One region of the Staphylococcus agnetis genome, then DNA from elsewhere that is predicted to be linked to it. Evidence: riboswitches for the same ligand, from Rfam matches in the RefSeq annotation. Region 1 holds a riboswitch; the other holds the start of a gene.
What was found. Region 1 has a riboswitch for thiamine pyrophosphate ahead of tenA (thiaminase II). Riboswitches for the same ligand answer to the same signal wherever they lie in the genome.

Region 1 (8,140 bases):
GTATAGCTCATGATTATGACAATATCAATCATTTTGTTATTGAAATGGCAGCACTACTTCATGACACAGTTGATGATAAATTACCACATTCTGAAGCGTGTTCGACACTTTCGTCATTTTTAAAACAAATAGGTGTTTCACCTGAAGATCAACAACATATTATGTATATTATCAATCACATGAGTTTTCGCAAATCCAGAGAAGGTCATTCCTTAAAAACGTTAGAAGCTCAGATTGTTCAAGATGCCGATCGTCTAGATGCCATTGGTGCTATTGGGATAGCCCGTACGTTTCAATTTGCTGGGCATTTCAATGAACCGATGTGGACCGATGAAATCCCGCATTCAGATTTATCACGCATTGATTTAACTACCATTCAACCTTCTGCAATCAAACATTTCTATGAAAAATTATTGAAACTTAAAGATTTAATGAATACGCCTAAAGGTAAAGAAATAGCACTTGAACGACATAAATTTTTAGAATTGTTTTTAAAACAATTCTTTGATGAATGGGTCTAAAAAAATAACCATCTCACCGTAAAAGGTAAGATGGTTATTTTTTGTAATTATTTTTTCTTCTTTTTAGATACGACTTGCGTATTTTTACCTGTTTTCTTATTCGCTTTTTTTTCTTCTTCGAATTTGCGAATCATCGGTGCAACTTCTTCTAACGCTTTTTTACCGTAAATCTTGTTTGCAACGTATGTTTGTACCACTAGGAATGCCGCAGAAACAGACCAATATAAGCCCAATGCTGCTGCAGAACTAAATGAGATCCAAACAATCATTATTGGTGAGATAATCATCATCATGATTGCCATTTGACGTTGCTCTGGTGGCATATGCATACTTGAAACATAGGCTTGAATGAAGTATAACACACCGGCAATAATCGTAATCCAAATATCAGGTTTATCCAATTGGAACCATAAGAAGTCAGAGAATTTAGTAATACCGCCACCTGAAGGATATTTTAAAACAAAGAATAAAGCCATGACAATCGGCATTTGCAAAATAAGTGGAAGACATCCTAACATACTTGCAACTGGGTTCATGTCATATTTTTTATATACTTTCGATACTTCTTGTTGAGCAGCAATTCTATCTTCTGCTGTGCGTGCACGTTTCATTTTTTCTTGCGCAGCAGTCATCTCTGGTTTTGCTATTTTCATTTTTTCACGCATCATGTGCATGTTTTTATAGTTTGATAACATGAATGGGAGTAATACGATACGTACTACAAGAACGATAATAACGATGGCTAAACCATAGTTATTATTTAAATGATCACCTAGCCAATGGATAAGTTGATCCATTGGGGAAACAAACGTGTTGTAAAAGAAGCCAGTACGATTTTCAGGCTTGCTATAATCACATCCAGCTAATAACAGAACGACCCCTAATAGTGTCGCCAATAGCGCTTTGTTCTTCATTTTTCCACCTCTAAAGATATATTCACATAAATGATATTTTATCACACATCTGAGTTGTGTGGAAACATAAACAAAAATAAAAATGATTTTAGTTGAAATACTGTAAATATCGTGACACAGTATTTTCAATATTTGCGCTATGTGTGATGGACGAAATCGTAGCAATGCCATCTGCACCATTCTTTTTCAATGATGCAACGTTTTCTTCGGTTATGCCACCAATGGCGACGATTGGTATCGATTCATCATAATTACGCATACGACGAATCATTTCTACGCCTCCAGGTTGTTTGGCATCTCTCTTGGTTGACGTTTGATATACGGGGCCGACACCTATATAATCAACGTGCGTTAAATCAGATTGATCATACTCTTGAAAATTACTGATACTTAATCCAATAATTTTATTATGACTTTTACTAATAAAGGATTCAATTTTGGCATCATCTTGGCCTACATGAATACCATCAGCACCAATTTTTAAAGCTAGTTCTACATCATCGTTAACTATAAACGGTACATGATACGCATTACAAAGTTTCATTAAAGCAATTGCTTCTTGTTCCTTATCCTCCCCTTTTAAAGATGAAGGTCCTTTTTCTCGAAATTGAAACATTGTAATCCCCGCTTCAAGCGCTACCTTTAGTTTCTCTTGTAAAGTCCCTTTTTTTACATCTTGCGTACCAGCTATAAAATAAACACGTAATTGTTCCCTTTCAAACTTCATGTTTCTTTCACTTCTCTCTTTTTAATTTCCTGGTGATAGGATGCATCATCTACTTGATTTAAAGCATTAATAAATGACACTAAGAATGTTCCTGGTAAATCTGCCCCTAAACTTAGCTCTGCATGTTCAGCCGCTATGTTATATATTGAGACTGCTTCAATTAAAGCTTCAATATTAGGATGTTTTTGACGTAATAAAAATGATGCAACTATGGCACCTAATAAACACCCTGCGCCAGTGATTTTAGTTAATAAAGGTGAACCGTTAGTGAGTTCAATGATTTGATGGTCTTGCACAATGACATCATTTTTTCCAGTAACGATAATGGCTGCATTGTATTTTTCATACGCTTTTAAAGCAATCTGAACATGATCTATATTTGCAGCGCTATCCGTCCCCTTCATCGTCGTTTCCGCGTCAACTAATGTAAGTATTTCTGAGGCATTACCTTTAATCACATCGACATCAACTTGATTTAAAAATTGTTGGCAGTAGTCTTTACGAAATTGTGAGGCACCCACAGCAACAGGATCAAACACTATAGGAACCCCTAAATCATTCGCTTGTTTTGCTATTTCTAACATATCAGCCCCAGTTTGACGTGTCAGCGTTCCAATGTTGATTAATAATCCTTCTGTGACTTTAAAAAAATCTTTTGCTTCTTCAGGTGCCTCACTCATTGCAGGACTTGCACCTATAGATAGTAAGCCATTAGCCGTAAAATTTTTAACAACATCATTCGTATAACAGACGATGAGTGGGTTTGTCTCTCTCACTTTGGATAAATAACTCAATTTAATCCCAACCTTTCTCCCGTTGATAAGCAAAATGATTTACAGGGCCTCTTCCTTTACCTATTTCTGGTGTATATTGAATGGCTTTAGAAATAAAATTTTTCGCTTTAGCTACTGCATCAATTATGGAGTTACCTTTAGCTAATTCTGCCGTTATCACAGCTGAAAATGTGCACCCAGTTCCATGCGTGTGTCGTGTAGGGAAACGTTCACTTGTAAATTGTGTTACCCCATCTTTAGTCACGAGATAATCTGTAGCATTACCCTTTAAATGCCCCCCTTTTAAAACGACACCTTTAGCACCAATATCTTTAATAAAAAACTGGCCAGCTTTAAACAAAGCCGTTTCCGTATCTAACGTCATTTGCGTTATTTCTTCGGCTTCAGGTATGTTGGGTGTGGCAACATCTGCTAATGGTAAAAGTGTTGATTTTAAATCTCGACGGACCTGTTCAGACATTAAGGCATCGCCACTTTTTGCCACCATCACAGGATCTATGACGTATGGTATCGTACTTTTTTTAACATACGATGCTATTAACGCCATCATTTCAGGTGTTGGAATCATACCTGTTTTCATCGCATGTGGTGGCGCGTCCATAAAAATACTCTCGAGTTGTTCTTCAAGCCACGACGTATCTAAGTTGTGTATATGTTGTACACCTAAGGAATTTTGAGCAACAATACTCGTGATTGCTGCCATGCCATAAACCCCACATGCATGAAATGATTTTAAATCAGCCATGACGCCTGCGCCCCCTGATGGATCCGTGCCAGCGATGGTTAACGCAATATTCAGCTTATTCATATGTCTCTCCTCCAAATGCCCAATGTTCTTGTGTATATGCCATATTAAAGAAATTACGTTCATGGACAGTACTTTCTAAAAAATTTCTCTTTAATTGTTGTTGTGCGTTATTTGATGTATTCTCTGCACAATGATTTAACCAATGATCAATATGATTCATTAAATCATCCATACCTTTTGCATAAAATTCAAACCACGCTTTAAGTGGATGGTTAGAGGAAAAATGATGTTCACGCATCGCGCGTTGACCAATTTGTTGGTAAACATATGGGCATGGTGCCATTGCAGCAATTGTATATGCGACATCATCAAAATGATATGCATTAAAATACATATGTTTAATATAATGATCTGCTGTTGGATACCATTCGCCTTCTTGAATAATTTCATTATATGATAAATTTACATAATCTGCGAGAATATGATGTGCGTCAACTTCACCTGACGATGCAAAAATAATTTGTTCTGTAAGAAATTGAATCTCTTCTTTTGAATCTACCTTAGGTATTAACAAAGCATAAATTTTAGCAAACTCAAATAAATAGCGTGCGTCTGCCTTTAGATAATGTTGAATTGCATTTTTAGAGATATCACCCTTTAACATACCTTGAATAAAGCCATCATGGTAAATCGCATCAATAATAGGTTGTGCCTCTTGCTTTAGATTTTCAGAAAATGACATAATAATCTCCTTTCTCAATAAAAAAAGACTACTAAAAATAGTAGCCTAGTCATTATTAAAAGGATTTAATGCCTACGCTACTTCCCTACGTTAGTGTTAACTATATCAGGTTCAAAGGGTCCGAATGTAATTCATCTCAGCCATATGGCTCCCCTAGTAGTCTTTGTATTATTTAATAACAACGTAACAAAACACTTTACAAATAGCAATAAAAAAAGCACCGACATATGTCGATGCGTTTGATGTTGTTTACCACCATCCGTTAGCTAAACGGAATTGAATTGCACGGTCTACAGAACCATAGCGTGAATTTGCATAATTAATCATACCTTGCGTTTGAGTAGCTACACTACCTGTACCCCAAGCTTCTTTCGTTTGACCTAATCCTCTGTAACCATAAGGGCTTACAATGTTAGGGTTACCACCTGATTCTGGCATAACGATAGAATTCCACATCGCTGCTGTACCACCAGCATTAATAAATTGTTGATATACAGATCCTGAACCGGCTGTAGTTCTTGGTGCTTGATAGCTAGAAGTTGTTTGTGTTTGAACATTTGAATATGAAGACGCTGAATATTGTGCTACAGGTGCAGCGTACGTTTCATAAGATTGTGTTGATGTGTATTGAGTAGGAGCTGTATAGTAAGCAGCTGCATTGTATGATGACGTGTTATATGTAGTCGTATGATATGCAGTTGGTAAAATAAAATCTTGTGTCGCATGGTAACCATGTGCTGCAGCCGCATCTTCAGTCACGTATAATTTCTCTCCTGCAATAATTAAATCAGACTCTAAGTTATTCCATGTTTTTAATTGTTCTACAGTAACATCATATTTTTTTGCAATTTTATTTAAAGTGTCACCCCATTGAATCACATGGACACCTTCATGAATTTGTAATTGATCTTGATTTGCTGCTTCAGCATTAGTAGCAAATTGTGCTGCCGCTAATAAACCTACTGTTGATGTTGCTAAAAGTAATTTTTTCATTTAGTAATCCTCCAGTAATTGGTATAAAAATTTGTTATGTTCACAAATAATATAGCACCAGTCTTTTTCAATCACATGACAAAAATATTAAATTAACGCCCATTTATATTACAAAACCATTACAATTAGGTTGTTGCATGTAACGATTCAACTCATAAATGATTACAAAAAATAAAATTCTCATTAAATAAATCCGGTTAATCACTTAAATGGCAAACAGTTACTTAAGATGTAATGATATAGAAATAAGATCAAGATCAACATCGTATTTATATCTTAAAAGCCTCCAATACTTATAATCATAAATATTGGAGACTTGATAGGGTTAGTTCACAGTGGCAACACATTTAAAATATTGAGTAATAAATATACGTTGTTTTGAAAAAGTAAATATATGAAATAACATAAACGAGGGGTTATCATCTGTGACTTATATACGAATAATTCATATACGTCAACTTGATATAACAGTGATTGTAAGGATGTAGCTCTGTTGAGAAAATATCTTATTGGATACATTGGGTGGAAGATAAAAACTAAATTTAATTGGAGTTATTATAAGTTAGATAAAATAAATATGGAGTGTGTGATTGGATTTCAGACAAATTGAATATTAATCATTGGACAAATTTGAATTTAGGGATGGTTTTAATAACGGATGAGATGAAAGGTTCTGAATGTGTGCAATCACCAATTCTGTAGTGTACCGCCATTCGCCTTCTTTTTCGTATCTCCTTGATTGGATATGTCCGTTGAGAGCGATGAGATCTTCATGTTGGTAAAAATCATGAATCGATTGAGCGATAGCACCAAAAGCTTTACAATTTAGAAAATCATAAATTGGCTTATCTTGCTTACTTTTGTAATCACGTTCAATTTTAATTGTAAAAGTAACAAATGGAGTATCATGCGTATCATAATAATTAGGAGATTTTATAATGATACCGATTGCTTGAAACTGGTTGATCGTTGTCACCTCCTCTCTTGATGTATATAGCATACGCGTTGCACCGAATCTAAGGCAAGCCTAATAATATTAAATTTATACCTGTTACACCCTTAATTTTTATAAAGATTTTGGAATTTCCATAAAGAATTAAGTTATAATAAACTATAAATGAACATATTTCGTAAAGTTGAAAAAAGTTTTGAGGGGGTTGCATCAATGAAGACATTTAAAGCAGTACGCTTTCAAATTGTTACGGAAAATGGCACAGTGACAGAATACGAATTAAAAGACGGCGTGATAATAAATAAAGAAAACAGTGGTACGGGATGGTTATTAGAAGTGGTTATCTCTGATATTCACCTTGAAGAAATGGAAGCTTATATGGCATCAGAAACATTATTAGATATTAGAGTTGTCATTACGAGACCATCAAATGATCCAGCCTTATTCGATGCAACGATTAAACATATTACCCCACTTAAAGATACCATTTCAATTGTATTTGAATGTCATATTTACACATTACGTCAAGTTTATGCTGAAAATTTATTAGAACAACTCGTTGGTGAAGGCCTTGAAGGTGAAGCGCTCATTAAAACGTTTAACCGAATGATGCAATCCAAACCAAGACTTAAAGATGAACGCCAAGAAGATTAAAGAAGACATTATCCATTTGCAATATCCTATATAGCCACGCATGATTGAATTTCATGTGTGGCTTTTAATTAATGCTCATTTGATGTACATGATATTCTAGACTTGTTGTTTTTTACTCTTATTAAATTTTTAATACTAATGACTTTTACGATTTAACATCATTATTATCTTAATTTTAGAAAAAACTATAAAAAAGCGGAACTGTAGTCCACACAGTCTCCGCTTTACAAATTATTGAGGGTCTTGTAATGCAAACGTTAATTCACATTGACAAGCCACTTGCCCATTTACGGTAGCCTTAGCTGTCCCTTTACCGATTGGCCCTTTAATTTTCGTAATTTCTACTTCTAATTTTAGAGTATCTCCTGGCACCACTTGTTTTTTAAAGCGACATTTATCGATACCTGCAAATAAAGCTAATTTACCTTTATTCTCTTCACTATTTAACATAGCTACAGCACCAGTTTGTGCAAGTGCCTCTGTAATCAATACGCCTGGCATCACAGCATAATTCGGAAAATGACCTTGGAAAAAAGGTTCATTACCGGAAACCTGCTTAATTCCTACACAACGTTGACCTGGCTCATACTCAACCACTTTATCAATAAGCAAAAATGGCTGACGATGTGGAATAATTTGTTTGATTTCATTGTAGTCGAAAATAGTTTCCATTATGAATTGCCTCCAATTAACGCTCGAAAATTTTCCCAAAAATGAGGATTAAGCGCATTCAATATATTATCTTGATTTATTAAAAATCCTATCATTAATCCAATAAAAAATAAAACAACTGCAATTAAAATAAATAAGGTAAGCTGAATACTTACAGATTTTTGGATATTGATCCAAACTGATGACAAGTTATTTTTTCGCATTGATACGTTGAATATCTGCGCCCAAAGCTTTTAATTTACCATGGAAATTAACATAGCCACGATCTAAATGGTTGAGTTCTGTTACAGTTGTTTCACCTTCCGCAACTAATCCAGCTAATATTAACGCAGCAGCAGCTCTTAAATCTGTTGCTTTTACTTGTGCCCCTTGAAGTTCACTTTTCCCTTCAATTTTTGCACTGCGACCTTCTACTGAAATTTG
Region 2 (8,140 bases), 970 kb from region 1:
ATGATGTAATGATGTGTGGGATAACGTTGAATGATTTCTGGATCGTGCGTATTCATTATAATGGCCTGGCCTTGTTGAATACGTTGTTGAAATAAATCAATAAGTTTAAATGTATTATGACTATCTAACCCAAATGTAGGTTCATCTAACAAGATGATATCTGCAGATGTACTTAACGCAATCGCAACACTTAAACGGCGTTTTTGACCCATTGAAAGTTCAAAGGGATGTTGAGATTTAACATGAATTAAATCCAGTAATGTTAACATTTCTACAGTTGCTTCATGGGCATCTTCGGCATTTTGATGCTTGAAATTAATGAAAATTTCATCATAAACTGAATTTTGTAAACATTGAAGCTCAGGATTTTGATAAACCAAAAACATATGACATGAAGCGGTTTTAAGTTTACGAATGGGAGTGTTATTGAATGTAAGGCTACCTTCATACGGGATGAGTTGCATCAGTGATTCAAAAAAAGTAGTCTTGCCTGCTCCGTTTTTTCCAGTAATTACAATCCAATCACCTGATTGCACTTGAAAAGTGTCTACTGAATATAAGTGCTTTTTGCCTCGTTTGATGATGCCATTTTTAAAAGTAAGACGAAAATTAGAATGTGTATTGTGTTGGACAACCGGTGGAGCGACTTGCCATGCTCTAGGGTGCCACACGCCGTAATCTGTTAAGGTCTCTTCAAAATGGGTGAGGATGTCAGAAGGTGTTCCATCCTGAATTATTTGTCCGTCATGATTCATTAAAATAACACGATCGACAACATCCCATATATGTTCTACTTTATGTTCAACAATTAATACTGTTTGATCTTCCCATAACGTTTTTAACAATGTCCATAAATTTTCAGTTGCTTCAGTATCTAACATGGCTGTAGGCTCATCTAAAAACAACGTATCCGCTTTTTGTAAAAGGGTGCCTGCAACCGCTAGTTTTTGCTTCATTCCTCCACTTAATCGATGTATCGCATGCTTAGGATGAACATCTAATTGTACTTGCTCCAAAACTTTTGAAATTTTTTGATCCATTTCATTTTGGGGGACTTGAAGGTTCTCTAACACAAACGCAAGTTCTTCATTCACCTGTGGCATACAAAATTGAGAATCAGGATCCTGAAAAATAACTCCAGCATTTTTGGCAACCTTTAAGTCATCATATTTCATAGGTAAATCGATTAAGTTGGGTACGATGCCACTTAAGACATTCAACAACGTACTCTTACCAGAACCTGAGGGACCGAGTAAAAGTACTTTTTCTTTTTCTTTAATTTCGATGTTCAGCCCATCAAAAATTTTTTTAGGACCATTAGGGTATTTTAAACGTAAATTTGTAGCTTTTAACACGATGAATGCTCCTTATAATGCATCATAATCTTCTTTAGAAGCAGGGCGGAATAGTTTGGTAACACCTGTTTTGTCTAATGCTTTCACAAGATAATAAGGAAATACCCCTGCTAAAACAGCACCACTGAGTAAACGGAATATAATAAGTAAAATTAAATTCCAAGCGGCAACTTCATTTAAATAGCCATAATACCAATCAACTGGAAAACTAATAATGGCTGCTGCCATCCCTGCTAAAACACTTACCATAAATGCACGTGATTGATATTTAAAAATCGCAAAAACAATTTCACATGCTAAACCTTGGAGTAGGGCATAAATAATCGTAGGAATATCAAAGCGGCCCATAATAATTGTTTCTCCTGCACCTGCTGCAAATTCAGCGATTAAAGCAATCCCCATTTTCGGAATGATAAGGTAGGCCACAACAGCAACTGCAAACCACATGCCATACATCAATTGATCAAGATGTAAGCCGAGAGGTTGAACGGTATAGTATGCCACCCACCAAAGATTATAAATAACAGCAAAAATGACAGAGATTAACACTGTAACTAATATGTCAGATAATGTTAAACCTTTTCGTTTTGAACGCATAAACATCCTCCTATATATACAAAAACACAGCACCTAAACAAGGTACTGTGCGTGGGCGTGTAAATAGAACACCAAATGAAAGGTCACAAATAACAGACGTATTGTGAATCATTTAGAGTTTATCTTCACACTTCCCTACGCTAGTATCATCTAGTTCAGGTTCAAAGGGTTTGAGGTGATGACCTCATCTCAGTTTGCACACCCCTAGTGTGTGTTTATTGAATTGATTAACGTCACTATACACCCGACGTCACTAAATGTCAATGCGTGGAATCGAATGGTGGATTAAACGTTGACGAAAAGTGCTGGTTATAAGGTTTGAATGGTAATTGAATGTATTTTGAGACACGCTAATTTAATCAATGATATGCAAATAAGTGTAAGAATCTAAATAAACTACAGTTAATAAAAAAGGAGTCAGAACATAAACCGTTCTGACCCCGTGAATAGATACAGCTATTGAATGGATGCGTTATTCAAAAGAGCTTTGGATATCATCTTTCGTTTTTTCAGCACCATCTTTAGCATCATCTTTTTTATCTTTTAATTCTTGTTCTTTATCTTTAGCATTTTCTGCTGCTTTTTTGATTTCTTCTTTAGACATATAACATCTCTCCTTTTATGTTATCTACTTCTAAGAGTTCCCACATATTTATTTATTAAACATTTAAAGAAGGGTAACAAACAAATGTAACTTTTGGTATAATAAATAAATGCGTTAATCTTATGAATAAAGTATGTTTTAATCGTGTTTAAAAAGATAATATAAATAAATATAGTGAAAGCAGTATGATAAACATTGTTTTATAAAAACTGAAAAAATACGTGTATTTACAACGTTTTACGTCTCTCCATCTTAAGAATGAGATTTGTTTTTTATAAAGACATGTACTGCGTCTTCGTATATAATAATTGTGAGGTGAAGCGGATGTCTTTGTTTAATAAATACACCGAAGTGATCTACAGTTACATCATCGGTGCAGTTTCTATTTTATTAAGTGTTATTATTTTCCTTAATATTCCACTTATTCACCAATTCAGTGCACATAAAAAGCCAGCGATTCACATTGAGAACTTGTGGGACTTTATTATGGCCTTTTTTAATGAAATTATTCGCGTTATGAGTAATTATATTGGTGAAATACCTTTAGTGAGTGGCATTATCATCTTATTATTTGGTCTTTTTATGATTTTTATTGGGAGAACGCTAACGAACACAACACGTTTTGATTATGATATTTCAATACTGTTTTTATTAATTGGTATTATTTATTTTGTCTTAACGTTAATATTCATGTCACAAGTTTACGGTATTGTAGCTTTTGTTTTTGTTTTTCCATTCTTAATACATATTGGATATATCACGTACAAAGATGAACTTAATCCGTTTAATCGTAAAAAACATTATCTATGGATTATCATAAGTTATGGTCTTTGTTATATCATTGGGCAACTGGCACTTTATAGTCGGATAGAGGAACGACAAGTTGCGCCTATAGATGTATTAAGTATTAACACGTTTTTCGTAATATTATGGTTGCTTGGCCAAATGGCGATTTGGAACTTTTTATTTTTACGTCGAGCATTACCTATGACGCAAGAAGAAATCACAGGAGAAGAAAATCCTTATTCTCGTAGTAAAAAATATAGTTTTGCGGGTCAATCAAAATACCACTTCAAAGATATCCAAGATCGCACAAATGAACTTACGCAAGACTTTTCATATCGTACACGTCGTAGCATTGATATCGAAAAACTAAGACGTAAACGTGAAGCCTTTAAAGACAAATGGTTGAGATGGGCAACGTTAGAAGAAGATGACATTCCATCGTTCTTACATCGACCTAAATGGTTAAAAAGAGAATACGTATCCATTGCGTGCGGGGTTGTGTTATTTTTCTTCATTTTAGTAGAATTTAAAAACCGCAATGGATTATTTTTATCAGGTGATTGGCAACTATCACAAACACAATATGTTTATGAATGGGTAAGCTTATTCTTATTACTATTAATTGTGACGATATTTATATGGACATCCGTTACAAATATGATGAAAGGTAGTCATTATTACTTAAAATTGTTTATGATAAGCATTCTGTTCTTCAAGTTATTAACAGAATATATCGTAATTTTGATTCACGGATTGATGTTATCTATTTTTATTACACCAATTTTAGTTTTAATGTTAATACCAGCAATTGTGGCTTTTGTATTCCAATTACGCCAACCGTCACCTGAAAAAATTGAAAATCACGTTTAATGAGGGTGTTGAAACAGGATGAGACTGAAATGTCTCATCCTGTTTATTTGATTTAATTTGCTTTGATTATAGATTTTGATGTTTTCATTTCTGATAATTTGAAATGAACACCAATAAAAAGACTTTCATTGATTCCTTTGATTCATGTTAAACTAAAATAAATGCTATAAAAGAAAGGCTGACATTATGAAAACAGCAATTTTAAATAAAGGGAAAGAAGAAAAATATTTCAATCAGTATCCTTTAATAGTGGAAACAGATATTTTTAAAAGTGACCGTTTGAATGAAGGAGACCTTTTCCAATTAAAATCATCAAAAGGTGAATTTATCGCAACATGTTATGTGGGGCGCCAACATAAAGGATTAGGTTGGATTTTATCTTATGATAGTGAAACAGCGATTAATACGTTATTCTTCAAAACATTATTTCAACAAGCACATGATGTGCGTGCGTATTATTATCACATCGAAGGAACGAATGCCTTTAGACTGTTTAATGGCGAAGGTGATGGTGTAGGGGGACTTACAATTGATTATTATGATGGCCATCTTTTAGTTCAATGGTATTCTGAAGGCATTTATCAATTTAGAGCCGATATTTTAGAAGCAATACAAGCCATCTTTCCATTTAAATCTATTTATGAAAAAACACGTTTTAAAAATGATGAAATTAAAAGTGGTTGGGTGTTAGGTAAAAAAACACAATTTCCAATTATTATTGAAGAAAATTTTACTTTTTATAATGTGCACTTAGATGATGGCCCAATGACTGGAATATTTTTAGACCAAAAAGAAGTAAGAAAAAAATTACGAGATTATTATAGTCATGGTAAACGGGTCTTGAATTTATTTAGTTACACGGGTGCATTTTCTGTCATCGCCGCTACGAATGGGGCACAAACGACAAGTGTAGACCTAGCAAATCGTTCACGGCAACTTACGGAAGAAAATTTCGGTATTAATGACATTGACCCTAGTTCACAATCTATTTATGTCATGGACACGTTTGATTATTATAAATATGCGGAACGACATGGTTATACGTACGATACAATTGTCATTGATCCACCAAGCTTCGCTAGAAACAAAAAGAAGACCTTTTCTGTTACGAAAGATTATGGCTTATTAATTCAAAACGCCTTAAAGATACTCAATCCAGGCGGTACATTGATATTAAGCACCAATCATAGTATGTATACGCTTAATGCATTTAAAAATACGATTAAAACAACTTTGAATCAAGCGAATGTTTCCTATCAATTAGACGAAGTGATGGGATTACCTAAAGATTTTAAAACACACCCACATTATAAACCTTCTAAATATTTAAAAGTTGTATTTGTTACATTACAGCATAACGCATGATAAAAAAGGGTATATATAGTTATTATATCGTTGAAAGGTGGCCTAGTTATGGGTTTAAAAGATAAAATGACGCGAAAAATGAGTAATAAAGTGATGCATATTGATGAAATTAAAGTGAAGGATGCATTACCGAAAACAGAAGCTGAAATCGAAAAAAGACGTCAATACGCAGAATCAGTCATTAAGAAAAAAGCATTGGTGTCTTCAGGTGCTACGGTAATACCTATTCCGGGATTCGATGTAGGGGTAGATATGAAGCTAATGAAAGATATTATAGAAGATGTCAATAAAATTTATGGCTTGGATCATAAACAAGTGAATAAAATGACAGATGATATGAAAAACCGCATCAAGATAGCTGCAGGCTTGCATGGTAGCCAATTAATAGGTAAAAAAGTATCTAAAGGCATCCTGCGCATTGTTATACGCGACGTAGCTAAACGTACAGCTGCGAAACAAACGCGTTGGTTTCCATTAGTAGGTCAAGCTGTATCAGCATCAATTAGTTACTATTTTATGATGAAAGTTGGTAAAGAACATATTCAAAAATGCGAAAATGTTGTAAAGTCTCTTATCTGAATTGACGAAAAATTGTTGAAAAGCAAGAGAAAACGTATCATGACAACTATTTTCGAATTGAAAATAAATGTACTTTTTGGTAATGTAATGCTAAGTAGCTAATTTAAAAATAAATTTATGCTAATGAATTTATGGAATAGAAGGAGTAAGATAAAAGATGGAACAACAATCATATGTAATTATTGACGAAACAGGAATTCACGCACGCCCGGCGACAATGTTAGTTCAAACTGCTTCAAAGTTTGATTCTGATATTCAATTAGAATACAATGCGAAAAAAGTTAACTTAAAATCAATCATGGGTGTTATGAGCTTAGGTGTGGGTAAAGACGCTGAAATTACAATCTACGCAGATGGTAGCGACGAAAAAGAAGCAATTCAAGCTATTTCTGAAGTCTTATCAAAAGAAGGTTTAACAAAATAATGTCTGAAATCATGAAAGGTATTGCTGCATCTGACGGTGTCGCAATTGCTAAAGCCTATATGCTCATCGAACCAGATTTGAGTTTCTCTGAAACAACGACGAACGATACTGAAGCAGAAGTGCTTAAATTTAATGAAGCATTAAAAAACTCTAAAATCGAACTAACTAAAATTAGAAATAACGCTGAGGAACAATTAGGACCAGATAAAGCGGCTATTTTTGATGCACATTTACTTGTTTTAGACGATCCAGAATTAATTCAACCGATCGAAGCTAAAATTCGTGATGAAAAAGCTAGCGCACCACACGCGTTAACGGAAGTCACTCAAAACTTCATTATGATTTTTGAGTCGATGGATAATGAGTACATGAAAGAACGTGCTGCTGATATCCGTGACGTTTCTAAACGTGTCTTAGCGCACATTTTAGGTGTGGAACTTCCAAATCCAAGTATTATTGATGAAAGTGTAGTGATTGTAGGTCACGATTTAACGCCTTCTGACACTGCACAACTAAACAAACAATATGTACAAGGGTTTGTAACAAATATTGGTGGACGTACTTCTCATTCTGCAATTATGAGTCGTTCACTTGAAATTCCAGCAGTTGTTGGGACAAAAACGATAACTTCAAACGTTAAACAAGGTGACATGATGATTGTTGACGGTTTAACTGGTGATGTCATTGTAAATCCAACAGATGATGAACTTAAAGCATATCAACATAAGCGTCAATCATTCTTTGCAGACCGTGAAGAATTAAAAAAATTACGTGATGAAGCGTCTAAAACGCTTGATGGTCAACATGTTGAGCTAGCTGCAAACATTGGAACACCAAATGATTTAGAAGGTGTTAAAGAGAACGGTGCTGAAGGTATCGGTTTATATCGTACTGAGTTCTTATACATGGGACGCGATAATATGCCAACTGAAGACGAACAATTCGAAGCTTATAAAAAAGTGCTCGAAGAAATGAATGGCAAACGCGTTGTTGTTCGTACGTTAGATATTGGCGGTGACAAAGAGTTACCTTATTTAAACTTACCAGAAGAAATGAATCCATTCCTTGGATATCGTGCAATCCGTTTATGTTTAGATCAACCTGATATTTTCCGTCCGCAATTACGTGCGTTATTACGCGCCTCTACGTATGGAAAATTAAACATCATGTTCCCAATGGTTGCGACAGTCCAAGAGTTCCGTGATGCGAAAGCGTTATTATTAGAAGAAAAAGCAAATCTTGAAAATGAAGGTGTTACCGTAAGCGATGATATCGAACTTGGTATTATGGTTGAAATTCCTTCTACTGCAGCACTTGCAGATGTATTTGCGAAAGAAGTAGACTTCTTTAGTATCGGAACGAACGACTTAATTCAATATACTATGGCAGCTGACCGTATGTCAGAACGCGTGTCGTATTTATATCAACCTTATAATCCTGCGATTTTAAGACTTGTTAAGCAAGTCATCGAAGCTTCTCATAAAGAAGGTAAATGGACAGGTATGTGTGGTGAAATGGCAGGAGATGAAACTGCGATTCCATTACTATTAGGTTTAGGAT

Region 2: it holds a riboswitch for thiamine pyrophosphate, as region 1 does, so the genes downstream of both, GJE18_RS03370 (ECF transporter S component) here and tenA (thiaminase II) in region 1, are expected to answer to the same signal.

The regions. Positions count from the first base shown of each region.
Region 1 covers NZ_CP045927.1:1,649,834-1,657,973, forward strand. Annotated here, with positions in the region: gene GJE18_RS08400 (HD domain-containing protein) at 1-521, shown strand, start outside; gene yidC (membrane protein insertase YidC) at 569-1,435, opposite strand; gene thiE (thiamine phosphate synthase) at 1,524-2,162, opposite strand; gene thiM (hydroxyethylthiazole kinase) at 2,159-2,956, opposite strand; gene thiD (bifunctional hydroxymethylpyrimidine kinase/phosphomethylpyrimidine kinase) at 2,958-3,764, opposite strand; gene tenA (thiaminase II) at 3,757-4,446, opposite strand; TPP riboswitch at 4,512-4,611, opposite strand; gene GJE18_RS08430 (LysM peptidoglycan-binding domain-containing protein) at 4,696-5,439, opposite strand; gene GJE18_RS08435 (single-stranded DNA-binding protein) at 6,053-6,439, opposite strand; gene GJE18_RS08440 (YwpF-like family protein) at 6,605-7,045, shown strand; gene fabZ (3-hydroxyacyl-ACP dehydratase FabZ) at 7,277-7,717, opposite strand; gene murA (UDP-N-acetylglucosamine 1-carboxyvinyltransferase) at 7,907-8,140, opposite strand, start outside.
Region 2 covers NZ_CP045927.1:675,189-683,328, forward strand. Annotated here, with positions in the region: gene GJE18_RS03365 (ABC transporter ATP-binding protein) at 1-1,355, opposite strand, end outside; gene GJE18_RS03370 (ECF transporter S component) at 1,368-1,952, opposite strand; TPP riboswitch at 2,068-2,168, opposite strand; gene graF (glycopeptide resistance-associated protein GraF) at 2,425-2,556, opposite strand; gene auxA (lipoteichoic acid stability factor AuxA) at 2,881-4,212, shown strand; gene GJE18_RS03380 (class I SAM-dependent rRNA methyltransferase) at 4,399-5,577, shown strand; gene GJE18_RS03385 (hypothetical protein) at 5,626-6,156, shown strand; gene GJE18_RS03390 (phosphocarrier protein HPr) at 6,314-6,580, shown strand; gene ptsP (phosphoenolpyruvate--protein phosphotransferase) at 6,580-8,140, shown strand, end outside.